Regions from separate parts of the Serratia sp. BNK-23 genome, predicted to be linked through region 2. Evidence: predicted binding sites of a transcription regulator. Region 2 holds the regulator's gene; each other region holds the start of a gene.
What was found. The regulator sigma-54, encoded in region 2, starts transcription at its own class of promoters, with help from an activator protein. The targets are predictions, from matches to a motif close to GTTGGCACANNTTTCGCTNT.
Positions count from the first base shown of each region.

Region 1: glnK (P-II family nitrogen regulator) is a predicted target of sigma-54. The motif match lies at 3,412-3,431, and genes of this name have one in related genera.
Region 3: ACMGF9_RS21260 (circularly permuted type 2 ATP-grasp protein) is a predicted target of sigma-54. The motif match lies at 1,823-1,842, and genes of this name have one in related genera.

Region 1 covers NZ_CP179900.1:3,896,829-3,902,181, forward strand. The annotation lists gene ACMGF9_RS18550 (YbaY family lipoprotein) at 23-514, opposite strand; gene tesB (acyl-CoA thioesterase II) at 746-1,609, shown strand; gene amtB (ammonium transporter AmtB) at 1,700-2,986, opposite strand; gene glnK (P-II family nitrogen regulator) at 3,023-3,361, opposite strand; gene smdB (multidrug efflux ABC transporter permease/ATP-binding subunit SmdB) at 3,641-5,353, opposite strand, start outside.
Region 2 covers NZ_CP179900.1:428,083-433,435, forward strand. The annotation lists gene rapZ (RNase adapter RapZ) at 1-747, opposite strand, end outside; gene ptsN (PTS IIA-like nitrogen regulatory protein PtsN) at 875-1,336, opposite strand; gene hpf (ribosome hibernation promoting factor) at 1,492-1,779, opposite strand; gene rpoN (RNA polymerase factor sigma-54) at 1,803-3,236, opposite strand; gene lptB (LPS export ABC transporter ATP-binding protein) at 3,289-4,014, opposite strand; gene lptA (lipopolysaccharide ABC transporter substrate-binding protein LptA) at 4,021-4,560, opposite strand; gene lptC (LPS export ABC transporter periplasmic protein LptC) at 4,529-5,107, opposite strand; gene kdsC (3-deoxy-manno-octulosonate-8-phosphatase KdsC) at 5,104-5,353, opposite strand, start outside.
Region 3 covers NZ_CP179900.1:4,464,227-4,469,579, forward strand. The annotation lists gene pyrB (aspartate carbamoyltransferase) at 1-655, shown strand, start outside; gene pyrI (aspartate carbamoyltransferase regulatory subunit) at 668-1,132, shown strand; gene ridA (2-iminobutanoate/2-iminopropanoate deaminase) at 1,231-1,617, shown strand; gene ACMGF9_RS21260 (circularly permuted type 2 ATP-grasp protein) at 1,878-3,314, shown strand; gene ACMGF9_RS21265 (alpha-E domain-containing protein) at 3,308-4,234, shown strand; gene ACMGF9_RS21270 (transglutaminase family protein) at 4,231-5,025, shown strand; gene ACMGF9_RS21275 (proteasome-type protease) at 5,101-5,353, shown strand, end outside.

The DNA.
Region 1 (5,353 bases), 1.7 Mb from region 2:
ATCTTGCTGTACCGCAGTAAGTTTACTGCATGGCGGTTGGCGCAGCCTGCATCGGCACGCCCTGCACCGGAACCAGCAGCAGATCGGCGCGGGTGCCGTTGCGGTTAACCACTTCCTGGATGGTGTCGGTAATGAACATCAGGCGCCCGTTGACCGTCACCGCTGCGCTCAGAATGATGCGCGCATTCGGTTGGATGTCGGACGGGTTGTACGGCAGCGTAAAGCTGAATGGCGCCTGCTGTCCTTCAGTACGCACCGCGCGCTGTGCAATCACTTTGGACGGCGCATCTGCCAGCGAAGCGTCAGAGAGGGTGACCGTCAGTACGGCGTCCGGCGGCAGCGCAATGCGCTGACGTATATTAACCGAACCTGTCACCGCCGGGCCCTGAATCTGCGTTTGCGCAGCCGCCGGGTTACCGGCCGTCTGTGTAGGCACATCGGCACTCTTTTGCGCGCATCCTGCCAGCGTGATCGTCAGTGCCGCGGCACCGCCTACGATTTGCCAGAGTTTCATGGATCGGTCTCCTTTTTTATTATCAACATGTTGGTGGCTTTCACCACCTCACCTATTAAACCTAGCACAAAACACTGATAAATCCACTTTACCCCGCCTATTAATCACTTAAACAGCCCAAGGCGTCCATGATTAAGAGCATTCTCATCGGCCCCTTAACGCAAAATGTTGACGCCGCGCCGTGATATTCCGCACACTGCGCAAAATGATTATTAGAAAGGTAACAACTTTATGAGCCAGGCATTGCAAAACCTCCTCGATCTGCTGGATCTGGAGAAAATCGAAGAAGGGTTGTTCCGCGGTCAGAGTGAAGATCTGGGGCTGCGCCAGGTGTTCGGCGGGCAGGTGGTCGGCCAGGCGTTGTACGCCGCCAAACAGACGGTGCCGGACGAACGCAGCGTGCATTCGTTCCACAGTTACTTCCTGCGCCCGGGCGACAGCAGCAAGCCTATCGTTTACGACGTGGAAACCCTGCGCGACGGCAACAGCTTCAGCGCCCGTCGCGTCAGCGCCATCCAGCACGGCAAACCTATCTTCTATATGACCGCCTCCTTCCAGAGCCCGGAAGAAGGTTTCGAGCACCAGAACCAGATGCCGGACGTGCCGCCGCCGGAAGGGCTGCTGTCTGAGTCAGAGATCGCCCAGAAGCTGGCGCATATGCTGCCGGAAAAAGTGCGCGAAAAATTTATCGGCCAGAAGCCGATCGAAATGCGCCCGGTGAAATTCCATAACCCGCTGAAAGGCAGCGTGGAAGAACCGCATCGCTACGTGTGGTTCCGCGCCAACGGCAGCATGCCGGACGATCAGCGCATCCACCAATATCTGCTGGGCTACGCGTCGGACTTTAACTTCCTGCCGACGGCGCTGCAGCCGCACGGCGTCGGCTTCCTCGAGCCGGGCATGCAGGTGGCTACCATTGACCACTCAATGTGGTTCCACCGTCCGTTCCGCATGGATGACTGGCTGCTGTACGCGGTGGAGAGCTCCTCTGCCTCCGGCGCACGGGGCTTTGTACGCGGCCAGATTTATACCCGCGACGGCGTACTGGTCGCCACCACCGTGCAGGAAGGGGTGATTCGCCAACGCGACGCCTGATCCGCAGCATAAAGAAAGGGGCGATGTTTCCATCGCCCCTTTTGGCTTCATCATTATTTTAGTCTTTAGCGCACTGCCCTGCTTTGAGCCTTACTGGTTGTAGGCGCTCTCGCCGTGGCTGTTGACGTCCAGCCCCTCGCGTTCCTGCTCCTCCGGCACTCTCAATCCAACCATGGCGCCCGCGATCTTGAAGGCGATAAAGGCGGCGACGCTCGACCACACCAGCGTGATCAGCACGCTCACCAGTTGGATCCAGACCTGATGGCCCATCGTCACCCCTTCGGCGTAACCGGTGCCGCCCAGTGAAGAGGCGGTGAACACCCCGGTCAACAGGCAGCCGACGATGCCGCACACCCCGTGCACACCGAACACGTCGCAGGTGTCGTCCACTTTCAGCCATTTTTTCAGCGTCACGACGCCCCACAGGCCGGCGACGCCGCCCACCAGACCGATGATCAACGCCCCGCCCACGCCCACGGTGCCCGCCGCCGGCGTCACTGCTACCAGCCCGGCGATCATGCCGGAGCAGGCGCCCAGCAATGAAGGCTTGCCGCGCAGCACCCACTCGGCGAAGGTCCAGGAGAGAATGGCGCCCGCAGTGGCAACCACGGTGTTGAGGAATGCCAGAGCCGCAATGCCGTTGGCCGCGCTGGCGGAACCGGCATTGAAGCCGAACCAGCCGATATACAGGATGGACGCCCCGGTAAACACCATCGGCAGGTTGTGCGGTTTGAAGGCCTCTTTACCGAAGCCGGCGCGCTTGCCAATCAGGTAGGCGCCGATCAACCCGGCGCTGGCGGCGTTGATGTGCACCACGGTGCCGCCGGCGAAGTCCAAGGCGCCGTCGGCGGCCAGGTAACCGCCGCCCCACACCATGTGCGCGATCGGCAGATAAGACAGCGTGAACCAGAGGATCGCGAAGATCAGCACCGCCGAGAAGCGAATGCGTTCGGCGAAGCCACCCACCACCAGCGCCACGGTGATACAGGCGAAGGAGGCCTGGAAGGCGACGTGGATCATTTGGCTGATGCTGCCGGTGACGCTGTCGATGCCGATGCCTTTCAGCATCGCCGTTTCGAACCCGCCGAACACCGCATTGCCCTCGCTGAACGCCAGGCTATAGCCATACAACACCCACAGCACGCAGACCAGCGCGAAGGTGACGGTGACCTGCGTCAGCATCGACAGCACGTTTTTGCCGCGCAGCAAGCCACCGTAAAACAGCGCGATGCCCGGCAGCGTCATGAACAGCACCAACGCGGTGCAGATCATCATAAAGGCGTTGTCGGCCTTATCAGCGACCGCCGGGGCGGCCAGGGCCAAAGAAGGAACCAGGGTTACCGAACTCAGGCCCAACATGGATAACAGTCTTTTCATTATCAATCCATCCCCATCACTTAACTGAGTTCGCGGTTACAGTGCCGATTCGTCGGTTTCGCCGGTGCGAATGCGGATCACACGTTGCAACTCGGCAACGAAAATTTTGCCGTCGCCGATTTTGCCGGTGTAGGCGGCTTTGCTAATCACATCAACCACTTCATCCAACTGATCGTCGGCGATGGCGATATCGATTTTGACCTTGGGCAGGAAATTGACGTTATATTCGGCGCCGCGATACAGCTCGGCGTGCCCCTTCTGGCGGCCAAAGCCCTTCACTTCGGTTACGGTCAACCCCTGAATACCCACGGAGGACAAGGCCTCGCGCACGTCCTCCAGCTTGAACGGTTTGATTACCACGGTCACCAGCTTCATATTGCCCCTCCACGAATTAAGCCCAAACTCACCCCTGGTACGCGTCATATGTAGCAAGGGCTGTGCCAAATTTTATTTTGCATGGCGATTCAGCGGATTAGCGGGCACGCGGGCGCCGCCGCGGCGCGGCGCAGTACCGATACCTTGAATGGGTTAAATAATGCGCACTGATTTGGTGCGTGTCGCGTCGAAAAAGTGCAGAAAGGGGGCGTAGCCTGGCGGAGTTGCCTGCTTGTGGTGCGTTGGGAAAAATAAGGGCCGCGATCGCGGCCCGTGGGATCAGGCGGGTTGGCTCTCCTCGCGCACCGCTTCCGCCAACTGCTCGCCCGCCAGCTGCAGCTGATACATCTGGTAGTAGCGCCCCTGCTGCGCCAGCAGCTGTTGATGGTTGCCCTGCTCCACCGCCTGGCCGCGATGCAACACCAGAATGGAATCGGCATCGACGATCGTCGAGAGGCGGTGAGCGATCACCACCAGCGTGGTGTGCTCGCGGATCGCACGCAGCGCGCGCTGGATAGCCTGCTCGGTGCCCGAGTCGATATTGGCGGTCGCCTCGTCGAGGATCAGGATCTGCGGCGCCTGCACCAAGACCCGCGCCATCGCCAGCAGCTGTTTCTGCCCAACCGACAGGTTATTGCCCTGCTCCCCCAGTCGGGTGTGAATACCCTGCGGGAAGCCACGCACCAGATCCGCCAGCTGCACCGTTTCCAGCGCTCGCCAAACGGCGTCTTCCTCGATATTGCGCCCCAACGTGACGTTGGCCAGCACCGAATCGGCGATCACCACCGGATCCTGCTGCACCATCGCCACGCCCTGGCGCAGCGTGCGGTGCGACAAGCTGGAGATCGGGCGGCCATCGAGACGCACTTCTCCCTCGCTGACCGGGTAATAACCCATCAGCAGGTTGGCCAAGGTGCTCTTGCCGCTGCCGGTGTGCCCGACCAGCGCCACGAAGCCGCGCGACGGCACCGACAGAGAAATATGCTGCAGCACCTTTTTGTCCGCGCGGTAAGCGAAGCTCAGATCGGTGATGTCGATGCGGCCGCCGGCCAACGGACTATCGTCGGTACCGTAACTCTGCTGGCTGCGATCCATCAGTTCGAAAATGCGTTCGCCGGCCACCACCGCCTGCTGCAGGATCGACTGTTGTGACGTCAGCTCGATCAACGGTTCGTTCAAACGCCCCAGGTAGTTGATGAAGGCATAGAGTACGCCGACGCCAATCACGCCTTCACCGCTGAAGCCGAACAACATCAGCAAACCGCACAGCACCAGCGCCGAAAACAGGCTGAGCAGCGGCCGCAGCAGGAAACCGTCGAGCCGCAGCGTCTGCATGCGCGCGAGATAGTGCGACTGGCTGGCGGCGCTCATGCGCTCGCCGAAGCGCACCTGCTGGCGGAATTGCTGGATCACGCCCATGCCGTTGATCACTTCGTTGAAGCCGTCGTTGATGTCCGCCAGATAACTGCGCACCCGGCGCACAATCGGCGTGCTGTAATATTGATAGATGCCCATCACCACGAACACCGCCGGGAAGATGCAGATAGCCACCAGCGCCATGCGCCAGTCGAGGCTGAACATCGCCACCAGCATGGCGCCGATCAGCGCGGCGCTTTTCAGCACCGTGGAGACCACCATCACGTACAGGTCCTTGATCACTTCGGTGTCGTTGGTGACGCGCGAGATCAATTGCCCGACCGGTTGCGTGTCGAAGGCGCTGAGCGGCTGGCGCAGCGCGGCGTCCATCACGTCGGTGCGCAGCCGCTGCACCACGCCTACCGCCGCCTGGTTGAACAGCAGCGCCTGGAAGTAGTGCAGCGCCGCCGCCAGCAGCTCCAGCAGAATGTAGGCCGCCGCCAGCCCGCCGACGATCATCAGCGGCAGTTGCCCTTTGGCGACGTAATTATCGATAAAATAGCTCACCAGGATCGGCCCGGCGACTTCCGCCGCCGCCGCCACCCACAGCATCAGCACCGCCACCCCCAGCGGTTT
Region 2 (5,353 bases):
GCCGGTACAGCCGATGGCGACCGTCAGGTAGCTGCGGTTGTTGGTTTCCAGCATCGGCAGCCACTGTTCCAGATAGCTGCGGGTCTGGTAGATGAAGTTGTGCACTTCGGTATGGCGATCGAGGAACGACGCCACCGGTTTGTCCAGGCCGGTCATCGGCCGCAGCTTCGGATCCCAGTGCGGGTTCGGCAGGAAGCGCACGTCGAACACGTAGTCGGCGTCGATCGGGATACCGTGTTTGAAGCCGAAGGATTCGAACACCATGGTCAGTTCGCGCTCGCGCTTGCCCAGCAGGCGGGTGCGCAGCATTTCGGCCAGTTCGTGCACCGACATTTCCGAGGTGTCGATAATCAGGTCCGCCCGCGAGCGCAGCGGTTCGAGCAGATCGCTCTCTTCGTCGATGGCGCTTTCCAGCGACAGGTTTTTGCTGGAGAGCGGGTGCAGGCGGCGGGTGTCGCTGTAACGGCGGATCAGCGTGTTGCGATCGGCGTCGAGGAACAGCAACTGCGGCGAGAAGCTGTCCGGCAGCTGAGTCATCGCGTATTCGAACACTTCCGGTGATTCAGGCATGTTGCGCACGTCGATGCTGACTGCTGCGGAGATATTGCGTTCCGCCAGCGTATTGGCGAGCTGCGGCAGCAGCACTACCGGCAGGTTGTCAACGCAGTAAAAACCCATGTCTTCCAGCGCCCGCAAGGCGACGGATTTTCCGGAACCGGAACGGCCGCTGACAATCATCAGCACCATGTGGCAACTCCCCTGGCATCGCGGCGGCGTTCATCGCCACCGTTAAACTTTGTTATTCCGGCCGTGGCCGGATCCATCATCATAAAACAGTATCGTTATCCGGGCTGGAAGTCACGCCGGCCGGGCATCACTCGGTGATGATTTGGTAAAGTTCTTCGTCGCTCTGCGCGGCGCGCAGGCGGCGGCATACGGTTTTGTCGGCCAGGCGTTTGGCGACCAGCGACAGCGTATGCAAATGGGTTTTGCACTGATCGGCAGGCACCAGCAGCGCGAACAGCAGGTCGACCGGCTGGTTGTCGATAGCGTCGAAAGCGATGGGTTGGTCGAGACGGATAAACACGCCAACGGCCCGCAGTGTGTCCTCTTCCAGTTTGCCGTGGGGAATGGCGATACCGTTGCCGATACCGGTGCTGCCCATGCGCTCCCGGGTGAGAACCGCGTCAAACACCACCTGCGAAGGCAGATTGAGCTGTTTGGCGGCCAGTTCGCTGATAATTTCCAAAGCCCGCTTCTTGCTGGTGCAGTGTACCGAGCTTTTGGTGCACTCGATGTTTAACACCGAGCTTAATTGCATATATTCGTTGTTCATCTCATCTTCACTTAAAACCGCGCCGCCGGGCGAACCCGGCAAGGCGGTTTTTCGTCGGTTTTAACCCTGATTACCGTTCGGCGCGTCACCCATGCGGGTCACGCGCCGAAGGGTGAGGCGGCGACGGATGCCGCCTCATGGAATGGGTTAGGGTGTCAGTGTTGCTTCAATTTGTCTTTATGTTTGTTCAATTGACGTGCCAATTTGTCGATCAGCGTATCAATTGCGGCATACATATTCTCGTCTTCCGAGGTGGCGTGCAACTCGCCTCCATTCACGTGCACCGTTGCTTCCGCAATTTGCTGCACTTTTTCCACACTTAATACAACATACACCTGATTGATGCGATCAAAATACTGTTCGAGTTTGGCGAACTTGTTGTTCACGAACTCGCGCAACGGATCGGTGATTTCGATGTGGTGTCCGGTAATGTTGAGCTGCATAGTGTCTTCCTTCTCAATAGAGGTCAAACCAACTGTTTACGCTGGTTCGACGGCGGGATGGACAAAGACTCTCGGTACTTGGCGACGGTGCGCCGCGCCACGATGATCCCCTGATCGGCGAGCAGGGTGGCCAGCTTGCTGTCGCTGAGTGGTTTGGCGGGGTTTTCCGCCGCAATCAATTTCTTCACCAACGCGCGGATCGCCGTCGAGGAGGCTTCGCCGCCGCTGTCGGTATTCACGTGGCTGGAGAAGAAATATTTCAATTCGAAAATGCCGCGCGGGCTGTGCAGAAACTTCTGCGTGGTGACGCGCGAGATCGTCGATTCATGCATCTCCACGGCCTGGGCGATATCCGCCAGCACCATGGGTTTCATAAACTCTTCGCCTTGCTCGAAGAACGCCTGCTGTTGATCGACGATGCAGCGGGTGACCTTCAGCAGCGTCTCATTGCGGCTCTCCAGGCTTTTAATCAGCCACTTGGCTTCCTGCAGGTTGCTGCGGATGAACTGGCCGTCGGCTTCGCTGCGGGCGCTGTTGCCCAGCGCGGCGTATTGCTGATTGATCTTCAAACGCGGCACGCTGTCGCCGTTGAGCTCGACCGTCCATTTGTTCTGCGTCTTGCGCACCAGCACGTCCGGAATCACGTATTCCGATTCGCCGGTATTGATCGACTGCCCCGGGCGCGGATCGAGCGACTGAATCAGCAGCATCGCTTCTTTCAGTGTATCTTCTTTTAGCCGGGTTGATCGCATCAGGCTGCGAAAGTCGTGGTTGGCCAGCAGATCCAGATGGTCGCTGATGATCAGCCGCGCTTCGGCCAGGTAAGGGGTGTCTTTGGCGTATTGGGAGAGCTGCACCAGCAGGCAATCGCGCAGATCGCGCGCGGCGACGCCGATCGGATCGAAACGTTGCACGCGCTTCAACACCGCCTCGACTTCCTCGAGGGTCACGTTTTCGTCGCCCAGGCTTTCCAGAATGTCTTCCAGCGGCACGGTGAGATAGCCGGTGTCGTCCACCGCGTCGACGATGGAGGTGGCGATGGCGGCGTCGGTATCGGAAAACGGCGTCAGATCCACCTGCCACATCAGGTAATCCTGCAGCGTTTGGGTGGTCTCGCCCTGATAGACCGGCAGCTCGTCGTCGCTGTAGTCGGTGCCGGTGCCGGACGGCGTGCCGGCGGTGTAGATCTCATCCCAGGTGGCGTCCAGCGGCAGCTCTTCCGGCATGTCTTTCTGTTCCAGCGCCTCGCGGGTATCGAGCCCCTCGGTCTCCTGGGTTTCTTTGGCGTCGATTTCGTCGTGCAGATCGGTCTGTTCAAGCAGCGGATTGCTCTCCAGCGCCAGCTGGATCTCTTGCTGAAGCTCAAGCGTGGACAACTGCAGCAGGCGGATCGCCTGCTGGAGCTGAGGAGTCATGGCCAGCTGTTGACTGAGCCTGAGTTGCAAACCTTGCTTCATAGTTTTCTGTCTACTTCCGTTAACGGTGTCGCCCCGCAGGGCGCGCCGGCGCTTAGAGGCGGAACTCTTCGCCCAGATAAACGCGTTTAACCTGCTCGTCGGCCAGAATAGCATCCGGCGTGCCGTGGGCAATCAGTTTGCCCTGGCTGACGATGTAGGCGCGTTCACATACGTCCAGCGTCTCGCGCACGTTGTGGTCGGTGATCAGCACGCCCAGGCCGCTGTCACGCAGGTGCTCGATGATTTTTTTGATGTCGATAACGGAAATCGGATCCACCCCGGCGAAGGGTTCGTCCAGCAGAATGAATTTCGGGTTGGCCGCCAGCGCGCGGGCGATTTCGACGCGGCGGCGTTCACCGCCGGACAACGCCTGGCCAAGGCTGTCGCGCAGATGGGAGATATGGAACTCTTCCATCAGCTCCTTGGCACGGTCTTCGCGCTGTTCGCTGGTGAGGTCGGGACGGATCTCCAGCACCGCCATCAGGTTGTCGTACACGCTCAGGCGGCGGAAGATCGACGCTTCCTGCGGCAGGTAACCAATACCGCGGCGCGCGCGGGCGTGCAGCGGCAGCAGGCTGATGTCTTCTTCGTCGATCACGATGCGCCCGGCGTCGCGCGGCACGATGCCGACCACCATGTAGAAGGTGGTGGTTTTACCTGCACCGTTCGGGCCGAGCAGGCCGACGATCTCGCCGGATTTCACTTTCAGGCTGACGTCTTCGACAACTTTACGGCCCTTGTAGGCTTTCGCCAGGTTTTCTGCGATGAGTGTTGCCATAAGTGATTAGTTACTCTTTTTTTGCTCGTTTTTGTCTTGCAACTGCGACGGTACCAGAACCGTTGTCACGCGTTTGCCTTTATCGCTAAACGCCTGCATTTGCTGCTGTTGCACCAGATAGGTGATGCGATCGCCTTTCACGTTGCTGTCGAGCTGCTCCAGATAGGCGTTGCCCGTCAGGGTCACCAGCTGGGTCGCCACGTCGTAACGCACTTTCTGCGCGTGGCCTTTGACCGGCTTGCCGCTGTCCTGCATCTGGTAGAAGGTTACCGGGTTGCCGAACGCTTCAATATAGGTCTTATTCTGATCTCCGCCCGGGCGGGTGACTACCACCTTGTCTGCGCGAATATCGATGGTGCCCTGTTTGATCACCACGTTGTCGGTGAAGGTGCTGACGTTGCTTTGCATGTCCAACGACTGCTTGAGCGAGTCGATGCTGACCGGCTGGCTGGAGTCGGATTTCAGCGCCAGAGCGGGGGCGCTGGCGGCCAAAACTAAGCTGCCGAGCAACAGGTTACGGAGTTGGTTTTTGGTTCTGAATTTCATAGTTGGTCTTAACCTTATCAATCAGCTCAGCGGTTTTGGTCCGCAGGTTCCCACGCATTTTCATGCCGTTAGAGGTAAAATTGGTCCCGTAAAGCGTGACTTCGTCATCGGAGGTGACGTCCTGGGTGACCAGGTTTACCTGAGCGTTGTCCGTCTTAATTTTTTCCAGCTGCGAGGTGGTGGTCAGGCTGTTCACCTCGACGTGACCATACAGATACAGCATTCGGTCTTTAGTCAGTTTGGCGCGATCGGCGCGAACTGACCAGGTGGCCACCGCATTCTCATCGAACAGCGTCATCACCGGCTGGGTGAACCAGCTCAGCTCGCCGGCGGTGTAATACTTCGCGTCTTCCGCCACCAGTTTGTAATTCAGTTTACCGGCCGGGTTGTACACCACGGTGACCGTGTGCTGGCTCTGGTAGGTCGGATCCTGATCGTTGACCGGGCCAGGGGCCGTGTCGTCGCTGAAGTCCGTCATGTTCCAGCCGATCAGCGCCAGAACGATCACCGTCAACAGGATGGTGATCCACAGTTTGGTTTTACTCATATCGACAGCCCTTTGGCGTCCTCCAGCTTATTTTGAGCCAAAAGAATGATGTCGCACAGTTCGCGTACCGCGCCGCGGCCGCCGGCAATGCGGGTGACGTAGTGGGCGCGCGGCGTCAGCAGCGGATGGGCGTCCGCCACCGCGACCGCCAGGCCGACCTGCGCCATCACCGGCCAGTCGATCAGGTCATCGCCGATATAGGCGACCTGATCCGCCGTTAACGACAGTTTATCCAACAGTTCGCGG
Region 3 (5,353 bases), 1.1 Mb from region 2:
GGTGATCAGCACCTACGTGGATGCCATCGTGATGCGCCATCCGCAGGAAGGCGCGGCGCGCATGGCCTCGGAGTTCTCCGGCAACGTGCCGGTGCTCAATGCCGGCGATGGCGCCAACCAGCACCCGACCCAAACCCTGCTGGATCTGTTCACCATCCAGGAAACCCAGGGCCGCCTGAGCAACCTCAGCATCGCCATGGTCGGCGACCTGAAGTACGGCCGCACCGTGCACTCGCTCACTCAGGCGCTGGCCAAGTTCGAAGGCAACCGCTTCTACTTCATCGCCCCGGACGCGCTGGCGATGCCGGCCTACATCCTGAAAATGCTGGACGAGAAAGGCATCGAGTACAGCCTGCACGGCAGCATTGAAGAAGTGGTGCCGGAGCTGGATATTCTCTACATGACCCGGGTGCAGAAAGAGCGCCTCGATCCGTCCGAGTACGCCAACGTGAAGGCGCAGTTCGTGCTGCGCGCCGCGGATCTGGCCGGCGCGCGCGCCAACCTCAAGGTGCTGCACCCGCTGCCGCGCATCGACGAGATCGCCACCGACGTGGATAAAACGCCGCACGCTTACTACTTCCAGCAGGCGGGCAACGGCATCTTCGCCCGCCAGGCGCTGCTGGCGCTGGTGCTCAACGCAGATTTGGCTCTTTAAGGGGGAACCGCCATGACTCACGACAACAAACTGCAGGTCGAAGCGATCAAATGCGGCACGGTGATCGACCACATTCCGGCGCAGATCGGTTTCAAACTGCTGACGCTGTTCAAGCTGACCGCCACCGACCAGCGCATCACCATCGGCCTGAACCTGCCTTCCAACGAGCTGGGCCGCAAGGATCTGATCAAGATCGAGAACACCTTCCTGACCGAGCAGCAGGCCAACCAGCTGGCGATGTACGCGCCGAAGGCCACGGTGAACCGCATCGACAACTATGAAGTGGTGCGCAAACTGACCCTTAGCCTGCCGGACCACATCGACGGCGTGCTGACCTGCCCGAATGGCAACTGCATCAGCCGCAGCGAGCCAGTGGCGTCGAGCTTCAGCGTCAAATCGCGCGGCGGCGAAGTGCACCTGAAGTGCCGCTACTGCGAAAAAGAGTTCGAGCACCAGGTGGTGCTGCAGGCCGACTAAGCCCGGTATGGGCGCCGGGAGATGGCGCTGTTATTCTCCCGGTGACGCCCTATAATGGGATTTCTGGATAGAACAATCCTCGTTTATCAGGAGAAAACATGTCACGTAACATCAGCACTGAACTCGCCCCGGCAGCCATTGGTCCTTACGTGCAGGGCGTTGATCTGGGCAGCATGATCATCACTTCCGGCCAAATCCCGGTCGATCCGAAAACCGGCGCCGTCGCCGACGACGTGGCCGCTCAGGCGCGCCAGTCGCTGGAAAACGTCAAGGCGATCGTCGAAGCCGCCGGCCTGAGCGTTGCCGACATCGTGAAAACCACCGTGTTCGTGAAAGACCTGAACGACTTCGCCACCGTCAACGCCGCGTACGAAGCCTTCTTCACCGAGCACAGCGCGCCGTTCCCGGCCCGCTCCTGCGTGGAAGTGGCGCGTCTGCCGAAAGACGTGAAGATCGAAATCGAAGCCATCGCCGTGCGTCGTTAATCGACGCGCACGCGAATGACGGCCAGTGCAGACTGGCCGTTTTTATTTCTGCTCTGCCCCGACAGCCTGCCGTCCCTGCGCCTTCAGCGCTCACCGCCACCGCCATTTCGCCCTATATTAAGGCGTCGCTAGGCCGCACCTGCACCGCAAACGGGCGTTTTTCATCGCGGCAGCCCCGCTCTGCGCCATTTTCGCCCGTTATCGCCTTGGCACGTTTTATGCTCGATTGATTGACAGCCTGCAATGTCGACGAGGTGACGATGCTGAATATCAATCTTTCCGCTTCACCGTTTTTTGATGAGATGCTTCTGGCTGAGGGAAAACACCGTGGCCACTACGACGCCTACTGGCAATGGCTGCAGCAGGCCGATCACCAGGCCGTGCAACGCAAGCGGGAAGAGGCTGCGCTGCTGTTTCACCGGGTGGGCATCACCTTCAACGTCTACGGCGACGATGACGGCGCCGAGCGGTTGATCCCGTTCGACAGCGTGCCGCGCATTATTCCGGCCGCCGAATGGGCGATGCTCGATCGCGGCATTCGCCAGCGCGTACAGGCGCTCAACGCTTTCCTGCACGACATTTACCACCAGCAGCATATTCTGAAGGCCGGCCTCATTCCGGCAGAACAGGTGCTGGCCAACGATCAGTATCAACCCTGTATGCAAGGTGTTGATCTGCATCGCGATATCTATGCGCATATCGTCGGCGTGGACATGGTCCGCAACAGCGACGGCCAATACTACGTGCTGGAAGATAACTTGCGCACCCCGTCCGGCGTCTCTTACATGCTGGAAAACCGCAAAATGATGATGCGTCTGTATCCGGAACTGTTCGCCCGGCAACGCATCGCGCCGGTGGAGCGCTACCCGTCGCACCTGCTGCAAACGCTGCGCGAAAGCTCGCCCATCAACGATCCCACCGTGGTGGTGCTGACGCCGGGCCGCTTCAACAGCGCCTATTTTGAGCACAGTTTCCTGGCGCAGCAGATGGGGGTGGAGCTGGTCGAAAGCGCCGATCTGTTCGTCAAGGACGGCGCGGTGTTCATGCGCACCACCGCCGGGCCGTGCAAAGTGGACGTGATCTATCGTCGGGTGGACGACGCCTTCCTCGATCCGCTGGCGTTTCGGCCGGACTCGATGCTCGGCGTACCGGGGCTGCTGTCGGTGTATCGCGCCGGCAATGTGGTGCTGGCCAACGCCATCGGCACCGGCGTGGCCGACGACAAATCGATCTACCCCTACGTGCCGGATATGGTGCGCTTCTACCTGCAAGAGGAACCGATCCTCAACAACGTGCCAACCTGGCAGTGCCGACATAAAAACGAACTGTCGTATGTGCTGGCCAACCTCGAACAGATGGTCGTGAAAGAGGTGCACGGCGCCGGCGGCTACGGCATGTTGATCGGCCCTACGGCGAGCAAGGACGAGCTCGCCCGCTTCCGCGCTCTGCTGCTGGCTCGCCCGCAGAATTACATTGCGCAAAACACGCTGGCGCTGTCCACCTGCCCGACCTTCGTCAACGACGGTCTGGCGCCGCGGCATATCGATCTGCGGCCGTTCGCCCTCAGCGGCGCGGAGATCCGCCTGGTGCCCGGCGGCCTGACCCGGGTGGCGTTGGCGGAAGGTTCGCTGGTGGTGAACTCGTCGCAGGGCGGCGGCACCAAGGACACCTGGGTATTGGAGGACGACCTATGCTGAGCCGCACCGCCAGTGAACTCTATTGGATGGCCCGCTATCTGGAGCGGGCGGAAAGCATCGCCCGGGTGCTGGACGTCACCAACAAGCTGTCGATGATGCCGATCCGCGACGGCGGCGATCAGGATCTGCAGGTGCCGCTCAATCTGACCGGCACCGGCCAGCTGTATGCCGCCGCCTACCCGGAATTGACGATGCCCAATCTGGTCAGTTTCTTCGCGCTCGACAACCGCAACCACAGCAGCATCTTCAGCTGCCTGCAAATGGGCTGGAACAACGCCCACGCGGTGCGCGGCAGCCTGTCGTCCGAAGTCTGGGAGTGCATCAACGCCACCTGGATAGAGATGAAACTGATCCGCCGCCAGGGCATCGGCTCGGTGGGTGCCGATGCCTTCTTCGACTGGGTGAAGGAGCGCGCCCATCTGTTTCGCGGCGCCATGTTCGGCACGCTGCTGCGCAGCGACGCCATGCGCTTTATCCGTCTCGGCACCCTGCTGGAGCGGGCCGACGGCACCGCCCGTCTGCTGGAGGTGAAGAACACGCTGATGGACATCGACGGCGACCCGGTGCGCGAATATTACCGCATGGACACGCTGCTGCGGGCGGTGAGCGCGCGCGAAGCCTACCACAGCATCTACAAGCAGCCGTTGAGCCGCGAGACCATCGCCGAACTGATGATTCTGCGCAATGAAATCCCGCGTTCACTGCTGGCCTGCGTCGGCGACATGGTGCAGCAATTGGAACTGATCGGCGGCGGCGCCAACCAACCGCGACGTCTGGCGCACACCCTGCATGCCGAGCTGCGCTTCAGCAGCATGAAGGATCTGAACAAGATCGGCCTGGGCGAGTGGTTGAGCGCCTTTCTCGGCCAGGTGAACGGCATCGCCGAAAGCATCCATCACACTTATCTGGAGGCGCAATGAAACTGAATATTGAGCACAACACCCATTATCGCTACGCCCAGCCGGTGCAGCGCAGCACCCAATATCTGCGGCTGACGCCGCAGGATTCGCCGCATCAGCGCATCCTCTCCTGGCAACTGTCGTTGCCGGATGACGCGGTGCGCACCACCGACGCCTTCGGCAACGTACTGCACGTGCTGACGCTCGATGAACCGCATCAGGCCATCACCATTCGGGTGCTCGGGGAAGTGGAGATTGAAGACGGCGTCGAAGATCGGGCGCTCGGGCATCTGTCGCCGCTGGTATTTCTGCGCCATAGCCCGCTGACCCAGCCCGATGACGCCATTCAGGCCTTCGCCCTGCGTTATCATCAACCGCAGGCGGTGCTGAGCGGCCTGGAACATCTGATGGGCGAGCTGCTGCTGAAGATGCCTTACAGCCCAGGCTCCACGCGCGTGACAGACAGCGCCGCCGAGGCGTTCGCCGCCGGCAGCGGCGTGTGTCAGGATCATACGCATGTCTTCCTGAGCTGCTGCCGCAGCCTGAACATCCCGGCGCGCTACGTCAGCGGCTACCTGTACAGCGAAGACTCGACCCATGTCGCCACCCATGCCTGGGCGGAAGTGTGGGTGGAGGAACGCTGGCACAGCTTCGACGTGACCAACAATACGCGCATGCCAAATCAGCACCTTAAGCTGGCGGTCGGCATCGATTATCTGGACGCCTGCCCGGTGCGCGGCATGCGGTTGGGCGGCGGCTGCGAAGACATGAGCGCCATCGCCGCCGTACAAATGATGCCAACCGGCCAGTAGCCGCTTGCCGATGGCAAATGTTTCGGGCACGCTGCGCGTTGGCGGCGTGCCGGTCTTGTTTTGAGGGATTGTAGTATGACCTACTGTGTGGCCATGCGTTTGTCGTCCGGGCTGGTCTTTGCGTCCGATTCGCGCACCAACGCCGGGGTGGATCATATTTCCACCTTCCGCAAACTGCACGTGTTCCAACAGGACGGCGATCGCACGCTGGTGCTGCAAAGCGCCGGCAACCTGGCGACCACCCAGAGCATCATCAGTTTGCTGTTGCACCGCAGCAAGGACGCCGAACGCCCCAACCTGCTCAACGCTCCCAGCCTCTACGACGCCG